One region of the Mesorhizobium sp. BR1-1-3 genome, then DNA from elsewhere that is predicted to be linked to it. Evidence: predicted binding sites of a transcription regulator. Region 1 holds the regulator's gene; each other region holds the start of a gene.

Region 1 (3,278 bases):
AGGGCCGGCACAGAGGCCCTATTTTTTCGAGCCTCGAAAAAATACTGGGCCAACGCCCGAACGCTGTCAACATCGATTCTGATGGATTTTGATGTCGTTTCGAATTTTTTTCGGGTCTCGGAATAAATAAATGACACGGCGCGCGGCTTCTGCCAGTATTTGACCGCGTCACCGACAGCGTTCCAGGGCAGGAAGAACCGCGGCGACCGGGAGGATATGAAAGAGCATGTCGGTCGGAATCCGCCACGACGATTTGCGCCGCCGCAACCGCGCGATGGTGATCGCGGCGGTGCGCCGCGCCGGACAGCCGTCGCGCACCGAGATCGCCGCAACCACAAGCCTCAGCCATTCGACGATCTCGGCGATCTCATCCGACCTGATCGTCGAAGGCATCCTGACCGAAAGCAAGCCGAGCGAGGCCGGCTCGCTCAAACGCGGCCGTCCGCAGGTCGGCCTCAGCCTCAATCCGGAAGCGGCCGCGGTAATGACCGTGGTGCTGTCGCTGAACTTCCTCTCGGTCGCCGTCATCGACTATGCCGGCCAGGTAATATCCGAGGAACAGCGCCGGCTCGACACGCTGACGATGTCGCGCGACTCGCTGATCGGTGAGTGCACGGCAATCGTGCGGCGCCGCCTGGAAGATCCCGACCTGGACGTGCGCAGCATCGCTCGTATCGCGCTGGCCGTCCAGGGCATCACCGACACCCGTGCCCGCGCCATGCTGTGGTCGCCGATCACGCCGCACACCGACATCGCCTTCGCCGACATATTCGAAGAGGAGTTCGGCATCCCCGCCATTATGGAGAACGACTGCAACATGATGGCGGTGGCGCTGCGCTGGCGCGACCCCGATCGTTACCGCGACGATTTCATCGCCATCCTCCTGTCGCACGGCATCGGCATGGGGCTGGTGCTGAAGGGCGAATTGTTCACCGGCACCCATTCCTCGGGCGGCGAATTCGGCCACATGATCCATCGGCCGAACGGCGCGCTGTGTCGCTGCGGACGGCGCGGCTGCGTCGAAGCCTATGCCGGCAATTATGCCATCTGGCGCAACGCGCGGCAGATGGGCGAGGATGCAGAGCCCGTCGCCGATGTCAGCGACGCCGACATGCGCGCCCTGGCTGCTGCCGCCCGCGAAAAGGACGGGCCCGAACGGGAAGCCTATCGCAAGGCCGGCGAAGCGCTCGGCTACGGCCTCGGCAGCCTGTTTGCGCTGATCGATCCGGCGCCGGTCGCCATGGTCGGCGTCAGCGCCGCCGCCTTCGACCTGATCGAGCCGGCATTGCGGCAAGCGATTGCCCAGACCGCCGGCGGCCAGCATTCCAAGTCGATTTCCTTCGACACCGAGCCGAACGAACTGCCGCTGATCCGCGAAGGCTGCGCCATGCGGGCGCTGATCTTCGTCGATCAGGAGATTTTTGCGCCGGGCGTGCAGGCGAGATCCGGTTTCGGCGGCAAGAACGTGGCGTGAGTTCAAACGAGGGAGTTCAGTCCTCGCGAATGGCGTAACCCGCCCCACGGATGGTGCGAATGACATCGGGCATGCGGCCGTTGTTGACCGCCTTGCGCAGCCGTCCGACATGCACATCGACCGTGCGTTCGTCGATGTAGATCGTCTCGCCCCAGACATTGTCGAGCAGTTGGCTGCGCGAGAACACGCGGCCTGGATGGCGCATCATGAATTCAAGCAGGCGGAATTCCGTCGGCCCGAGCCGGATCTCGCTCTTCTTGCGATAGACACGGTGCGATTCGCGATCGAGCACGATATCGCCGACCTTGAGCACGCTGGACAGCACTTCCGGCTTGGCCCGGCGCAGCAGCGCCTTGACCCTGGCCATGAACTCCGGCGTCGAGAAAGGCTTGACCAGATAGTCGTCGGCACCGGTCGAGAGGCCGCGCACGCGGTCGCTTTCCTCGCCTCGCGCGGTCAGCATGATGATCGGCAGCCGCTCGGTCTCGGGACGCATCCTTAGCCGGCGGCAGAGTTCGATACCGGAAACCGCAGGCACCATCCAGTCGAGCACCAGAAGGTCTGGAACGTTCTCCTGCAGCCGGATTTCGGCCTCGTCGCCGCGCGTCACCACCTCGACCTGGTAACCTTCGGATTCGAGATTGTAGCGGAGCAGCACGCCTAGCGGCTCCTCATCCTCCACCACCATGATGCGTGGCGCGATCATCGGCTGGTCACCCCTGTCATGCCGCTGGCGCGGACATTGCCGTCTCGTCCTGCTTCGGACGGTTGGCTGGCAACTGCGTGCCGGTCAAAACATAATAGGCATTTTCGGCGATGTTGGTCACGTGGTCGCCGATCCGCTCGAGGTTCTTGGCGCAAAACAACAGGTGCGTGCACGCCGTGATGTTGCGCGGATCTTCCATCATGTAGGTCAGCAGTTCGCGGAACACCGATGTGTATTTGACGTCGATGCGTTCATCATTGTTTCTGAGCGTGGCAAGCGCTGCCGCGTCAGCGGCGGCATACTCGTCGACGACCCCCTGCACCTGGATCAGCACCAGCTGCGCCATCGCGTCGATCGAATGCGAAAGGTCGTGCGGCGTGACGCTCAGCCCGACAGTGCCGACGCGCTTGGCGATGTTCTTGGCAAGGTCACCGATGCGCTCGAGGTCGCCGGCCATGCGGATCGAACCGACCACCGCACGCAGATCGTTGGCCATCGGCTGGCGCTTGGCGATCAGCGTGATGGCACGATCGTCCAGCTCGCGCTGGCGTGCATCCATGATGGCGTCATCGGAAACCACCCGCTGCGCCAGCGCATTGTCCGAATTGAGCAAAGCCCTGGTCGAGCCACCGACCATCGAGCGGGCGAGATCGCCCATGTCGCGGATCAGCTGGCTGATCTGCTCCAGATCCTCATCGAAAGATGCGACGGTATGTTCACCCATGATCTTCGTCCCTCATATGCCTGAGATCAGCCGAACCGGCCGGTGATGTAGTCCTGGGTGCGTTTGTCGTCGGGGGTGGTGAACATCTTGTCGGTGGCGCCCTCCTCGACCAGATAGCCAAGATGGAACATCGCGGTGCGCTGCGACACGCGCGCTGCCTGCTGCATCGAATGGGTGACGATGACGATCGTATAGTTCTGACGCAGTTCGTCGATCAGTTCCTCGACGCGAGCGGTGGCGATCGGGTCGAGCGCCGAACACGGTTCGTCCATCAGGATCACCTCGGGTGACACGGCGATGGCGCGTGCAATGCACAGGCGCTGCTGCTGGCCACCGGAAAGACCCGTGCCAGGTTCCTGCAAACGGTCCTTGAC
Region 2 (3,278 bases), on a different contig from region 1:
CATCGCACGCGGCTTCATCACCGAGCACCCGATCCTGCTGCTCGACGAGCCGACAGCCTCGCTCGATGCCAGGAACCGCGATCTCGTGATCGAACTCATCGCCGCCAAGAAGGCTGCAGGTGTCGCCCTGCTCGGCATCTTCCATGACCACGATGTACGCGAGGCAGTTGCCGACCGCATCATCGACGTCACCGCTTTCGCGCCCGGAAAAATCGCCGCATGACCAGGAAATTGTCCGAGACGCCGCTGGTCCACCCGACGGCGGATGTACAGAATTCGACGCTCGGCCGCTGGACCGAGATCGCCGACCGTAGCCGGGTCTCGGAAAGCGAACTTGGCGACTATTCCTACATGATGCAGGACTGCTCGGTCTGGTGTGCGACGATCGGCAAGTTCGCCAACATCGCGGCCAGCGTGCGCATCAACGCCACCAACCACCCGACCTGGCGGCCGACGCTGCATCACTTCACCTATCGCGCCTCGGACTACTGGGACGATGCCGAGCACGAGAGCGAATTCTTCGCCCAGCGCCGCGCCAAGCGGGTCACCATCGGCCACGACACCTGGCTTGGTCACGGCTCGACCATCCTGCCCGGTGTCACCATCGGCGATGGCGCCGCGGTCGGCGCTGGCGCTGTCGTCTCGAAAGATGTAGCGCCCTATACGATCGTCGCCGGCGTGCCGGCAAAGCCGATCCGCGAGCGCTTCGATCGCCGCACGGCCGAACGCTACCAGGCGCTCGCCTGGTGGCACTGGGACCATGCAAGGCTGCGCGCTTGCCTTGAGGACTTCCGTGAGCTGTCCGCAGAGGCATTCTGGAGAAGCATGGTTGACGCGAATGGTGCTTTCATCGAACTAATAATCACCCAACCCAGAGCCATGGAGCAATGTGACCTTTATTGTCGTAATACCTCTTTTCATTGGACTGGGGTTGGTCGCGTTGGGAATTTTGGTGATTAAGCTTGCAGCTAAGCGTTGGAGGCAATCCGACGTTGGCTCTTCAATAACGTTGATGATATTAGGCTGTGTTTTGTTCACGGCGGCGATAGCTCCACTCTATATGCTGTGGGTCCTTGCGCAACTTACAGGTAAGCCAGGCTGACAAGCTAAGGCCTGTGGAGCGTAACAAAACTGACATCATCGCGACACGGCAGGTTCATGTGGCTGCGTTAGGCGAGAGCCTGACGATCAATGGTCCCGGACTGGAACCTGCCCCCATGCCAGCAAATTCCGCCACGCTCGAAATCCGCGGTGTCACCCGACGATTTGGCAAGAACACTGCCGTCAGCGACATCAACATCGCGATCCCGCAGGGTCAGATGGTTGGCGTCATCGGCCGTTCGGGCGCCGGCAAATCAACCCTCCTTCGCATGATCAACCGTCTCATCGATCCCAGCCAGGGTTCGATTTTTTTTGACGGCGCCGAGGTCTCGAAGCTGAGCGGTTCGCCGCTGCGGCGCTGGCAGCGTGACTGCGCCATGATCTTCCAGCAGTTCAACCTGGTGCCGCGCCTCGACGTGCTGACCAATGTGCTGCTCGGCAAGCTGAACCACCGCTCGACCATCACCAATCTGTTCGGCATGTTCTCCCGCGCCGAATGCGCCGAGGCGGTCGCGGCACTCGAGCGGCTCGACATCGCCCGCACCGCGCTGCAGCCCGCCGGCACCTTGTCGGGCGGCCAGCAGCAGCGCGTCGCCATCGCTCGTGCCATGATGCAGCAGCCCAGAGTGATCCTCGCCGACGAGCCGATCGCCTCGCTCGACCCGCTCAACGCCAAGGTGGTGATGGATTCGCTGCAGGACATCAATCTGCGCGAAGGCATCACCGTCGTCACCAATCTGCACACGCTGGACACCGCCCGCACCTACTGCAACCGCATCATCGGCATGGCTGCCGGCAAGGTCGTCTTCGACGGCGCGCCGGAAGAGCTCAACCGCGAGGCGGTGCGCCTCGTCTACGGCGCCGACAGCAATGGCCAGGAAATCTCCGAGGCCATCACCTCGACCAGCGTTGCCTTCAGCCGAAAGATCGCCGCATCCGCCGGACCGCTCGAGCCCGCATTCCCGGGATATTGAGAGCGGTTGGGATCGCCAGCCCACGTCAAGGGCACCTGTCAAAATCGATAACGCTGCCGGCGCGGGGCCGGAACCTACAGGAGAAATATCCAATGTTCAGGAAGATGGTCTTTGGCGCCGTTTCGGTGCTCGCCATGGCGACCAGCATGGCCCATGCCGCCGACATGAAGGAATTTCGCGTCGGCATTCTCGGCGGCGAAAACGAAACCGACCGGCTGCGCAACTACCAGTGCCTCGCCGACCATTTGAAGACCGAATTCGGCTTCGAAAAGGTCTCGCTGTTCCCCGCCGCCGACTATGACGGCGTCATCCAGGGCCTGCTCGGCGGCACGCTCGACTTCGCCGAACTCGGCGCTTCCGGCTACGCCAGCGTCGCTCTCAAGGACCCGAAGGCGGTCACCCCGATCCTCACCACCCAGCAGACCGACGGCGCCACAGGCTATTATTCGATCGGCCTGGCGCTGAAATCCTCCGGCATCACCGACATCAAGTCGGCCAAGGGCAAGAAGCTCGGCTACGCCGATCCGGATTCTACCTCCGGCTACCTGATCCCGCTGACCCAGATCCCGAAGGATACCGGCGCTTCGAACGAAACCTTCTTCGCCTCGACCCAGTTCAACGGCGGTCACGAGAACAACGTCCTGGCCGTGCGTGACGGCAAGGTCGACGTGGCGGTGGACGATTCTTCCGGCATCGGCGACTTCAAGGACGGCTACACCTCCGGCACCTTCCACAAGGAAGTCGCCAAGGGCGCCGTCGACCCCAACGACTTCGTCGAGGTCTGGCGCTCGGGTCTGATCCCGAACGGCCCGCTGGTCGTGCGCACCGCGCTCGGCGACGAAATGACCGCCAAGCTCGCCGACTTCTTCACGCAGTTGCCGAAGAAGGACAAGGCTTGCTTCGAAGGCGTCGAGGGCGGCGACTTTACCGGCTACGTCCCGGTTAAGGCGGACTTCTACAACGTCATCGTCGAAGCCCGTAAGGCAGCCATCGGCGGCTAACGGCGAAATCAGGAAGGGCGGCGTCGAGAAAACGCCGCCCTTCTTGCATGTCCGATCATGACCCTTTCCGTGACAGCCCCTTCCGGCGCCACTCATCAGATGGCCGACGCCTGGCGTCGCCAGACGTCCTTGCGCCGGCTCTACACCGCCATCGGTGTCGGCCTGCTCATCACCGCGCTCGGCAGCACCATGTGGTTCGCCG
Region 3 (3,278 bases), on a different contig from region 1:
TTCGGCATGATCGTGTTCCTGTTCTTCTTCGCCTATTTCGTCTTCTACCTGCCGAACTATCTCGGCCATCCCGACAACTACATCGTCGCCAACCCGCTGAAGACGCCGGCCCACATCGTGCCCGAATGGTACTTCCTGCCGTTCTACGCGATCCTGCGCGCCATCACCTTCAATGTCGGGCCGATCAACTCCAAGCTCGGCGGCGTGCTATGCATGTTCGGCGCCATCGTCATGTTGTTCCTGGTGCCGTGGCTCGACACTTCGAAGGTGCGCTCGGCGGTTTACCGGCCCTGGTACAAGCTGTTCTTCTGGCTGTTCGTGGCCGATGCCATCCTGCTTGGCTGGCTGGGCTCGCAGCCGGCAGAAGGCAGCTATGTGTTCATGGCGCAGATGGCGACATTGTTCTACTTCGCCTTCTTCCTGATCGCGCTGCCGGTGCTCGGCCTGATTGAGACGCCGCGACGGTTGCCGAACTCGATCACCGAGGCGGTGCTCGAGAAGAACAAGGGCGGCAGCGGACATCCGGCGGGCGCTACGGCGGCTCCGGAAACCAAAGGCTGAGCGGGTAGAGAATCTAAGGGGATTTGGCATGAAAAAGATTCTCACCTCGCTGGCGCTGATCGGCCTTGTGGCCGTCGCCGCTGGGGCCGCGGGCACTCGGGCGATCGCCGCCGAAGAGGCACACAATGTGGCCAATCCGACGCATTTCCCGATCGACGAGCCGAAGGAAATGGACTGGAGTTTCACTGGCCCATTCGGCACCTATGACAAGGCGCAGCTGCAGCGCGGCCTCAAGGTCTACAAGGAAGTCTGCTCGGCCTGCCATTCGATGAACCTGGTGGCGTTCCGCACGCTGTCGGACCTCGGCTATTCCGATGCGCAGATCAAGACGCTGTCGGCCGAGTACACCATCCACGACGGTCCCAACGATGCCGGCGACATGTTCGACCGTCCGGGCAAGCCGTCCGACCACTTCCCGCCGCCCTTCGCCAATGAGGAAGCCGCCGCTGCCTCCAATGGCGGTGCTGCTCCGCCAGACATGTCCCTGCTGGCCAAGGCTCGCGGGGTCGAACGCGGTTTTCCGCAGTTCGTCTTCGATATCTTCACCCAGTACGACGCGGGCGGCCCCGACTATATCCACTCGCTGCTGACGGGCTACGATCAGACGCCGCCGGCCGGCATGGTCATCCCGGAAGGCACCCACTACAATCCGTACTTCATGTCCGGCGTGTCGCTGAAGATGCCCAAGCCGCTCTCCGATGGTCAGGTGACCTATGATGACGGTGCGCCGCAGACCATCGACCAGTATTCCCGCGACGTCTCCGCCTTCCTGGCATGGGCGGCCGAGCCGCATATGGAAGACCGCAAGAAGACCGGTTTTCGCGTTCTGGTGTTCCTGCTTTTGTTCGGCGCGCTGGTCTATCTCACCAAGCGCAAGGTGTGGGAAGGCGTGGCGCATTAAGCCACACGATCAAGTGATCACGAAGGGCGCCGAGAGGCGCCCTTTTGCATTTCCAGAAGCCGGCCATGTCACATGGCCGTCACCGCATCCGGCGATCCTGTGCTGATCTCATCAAAGGATCGCACCCATGAAAAGATACGCATCGCTCGCGGCAGGCCTGTTGCTGCTCATCGTCGGCTCGGCCGCGCAAGCGGAAGACGCCCAGCCTTTCGTCACCAACAAGGATGTCGACCTGACGATGATCCTGCCGCCGCCGCCGGCAAATGATTCGGCACAGACCAAGGCCGAACTCGGCGAGGTGCTGATGCTGCAGGTGACACGCACGCCCGAGATGGTGGCCAGCGCCGTTGCCGATGCCGAGGAGAATGTCTGGCGCTTCGCCAACGTCATGGGGCCGAAATTCAACAAGGAAACGCTGCCCAAATTCAGCGCCTTCTTCGATCGCGTCGTGGCCACCGAAGGCGCCGTCGTCGATCCGGCCAAGGATATCTGGAAGCGCCCGCGTCCGCACCAGCTCAGCGACCTCGTCAAGCCGGCGGTCAAGTTGTCGAGCTCCGGTTCCTGGCCGTCCGGCCACGCCACCGTCGGCACCATGATGGGCATTATCCTGTCCGATATGGTTCCTGAAAAGCGCGCAGAGATCCTGGCGCGTGCGGCCGAATACGCCCACAACCGCGAGGTCGGCGGCATCCACTATGCGTCCGACGTCGAGATGGGCAGGATTTCCGGCAGCGTCATCGCCGCGGTCCTGCTCAACCGGGACGACTTCAAGGCCGAATATGAAGTGGCCAGGGCCGAGCTTCGTTCGGATCTCGGCATGTAATCTTCGTCAATCGGATCAGACCAGAAAGGGGCGCTTCGGCGTCCCTTTTTTGCTCATGGCCATGTCCGAAGGGCGGTTCGAAAAATAGTCCGTTGGCACGCCGACAACAGGTTGATATTCGATGCATCGAACGGTGGCGAGAAACTTGTCCCGCCATGGCCTTTGGAATTCGATGATGCGGCTCAGCGACTGTCACAACTTTTCCGATTTCCGCCGCATGGCGCAGCAGCGGCTGCCGGGACCGATCTTCAACTACATCGACGGCGCGGCGGACGACGAGGTCACCTATCGCCGCAACACCGAAAGCTTCGAGACCTGCGACCTCGTTCCCAACGTGCTGCGCGGGGTGAGCGAGGTCGACATGTCGGTGACGGTCATGGGCCAGAAGCTGGCGATGCCGTTCTATTGCTCGCCGACCGCCTTGCAGCGCCTGTTCCATCACCAGGGCGAGCGCGCGGTCGCCAAGGCCGCCGCCAAATACGGCACGATGTTCGGCGTGTCGTCGCTGGGCACTGTCAGCCTCGAGGAGGCGCGCAGCATCAGCAGCGGCCCGCAAGTCTACCAGTTCTATTTCCACCGGGATCGCGGTCTTAACCGGGCGATGATGCAGCGGGCAAAGGCGGTCGGGGTCGAGGTGATGATGCTGACCGTCGACAGCATCACCGGGGGAAACCGCGAGCGCGACAAACGAACCGGCTTTGCCATTCCCTTCAAGCTCAACCTTACCGGAATGGCGCAGTTCGCGCTCAAGCCGGCCTGGGCGATCAACTATTTCACCCATGAGGGCTTCAAGCTGCCGCAGCTCGACGAGCATGTCGACATGGGCGGCGGCACGATGTCGATCAGCCGTTACTTCACCGAGATGCTCGATCCGTCGATGACATGGGACGATGTCGCCGAGATGGTCAAGCTCTGGTCCGGTCCGTTCTGCCTCAAGGGCGTCATGTCGGTGGAGGATGCCAAACGCGCTGTCGACATCGGCTGCAGCGGCAT

Evidence for each region. The regulator PhoB, encoded in region 1, activates phosphate uptake and scavenging genes when phosphate is short. The targets are predictions, from matches to a motif close to TGTCATNNANCTGTCAT.
Region 2: phnC (phosphonate ABC transporter ATP-binding protein) is a predicted target of PhoB. The motif match lies at 1,122-1,138, and genes of this name have one in related genera.
Region 3: LB559_RS24630 (acid phosphatase) is a predicted target of PhoB. The motif match lies at 1,529-1,545, and genes of this name have one in related genera.

What each region holds. Positions count from the first base shown of each region.
Region 1 covers NZ_JAIUIC010000006.1:238,746-242,023, forward strand. Annotated here, with positions in the region: gene LB559_RS15985 (ROK family protein) at 227-1,474, shown strand; gene phoB (phosphate regulon transcriptional regulator PhoB) at 1,491-2,180, opposite strand; gene phoU (phosphate signaling complex protein PhoU) at 2,197-2,904, opposite strand; gene pstB (phosphate ABC transporter ATP-binding protein PstB) at 2,931-3,278, opposite strand, start outside.
Region 2 covers NZ_JAIUIC010000031.1:6,383-9,660, forward strand. Annotated here, with positions in the region: gene phnL (phosphonate C-P lyase system protein PhnL) at 1-223, shown strand, start outside; partial or broken gene LB559_RS32710 (DapH/DapD/GlmU-related protein) at 220-833, shown strand; gene phnC (phosphonate ABC transporter ATP-binding protein) at 1,218-2,075, shown strand; gene phnD (phosphonate ABC transporter substrate-binding protein) at 2,168-3,076, shown strand; gene phnE (phosphonate ABC transporter, permease protein PhnE) at 3,134-3,278, shown strand, end outside.
Region 3 covers NZ_JAIUIC010000012.1:116,795-120,072, reverse strand. Annotated here, with positions in the region: gene LB559_RS24640 (cytochrome b) at 1-561, shown strand, start outside; gene LB559_RS24635 (cytochrome c1) at 590-1,462, shown strand; gene LB559_RS24630 (acid phosphatase) at 1,590-2,285, shown strand; gene LB559_RS24625 (alpha-hydroxy acid oxidase) at 2,461-3,278, shown strand, end outside.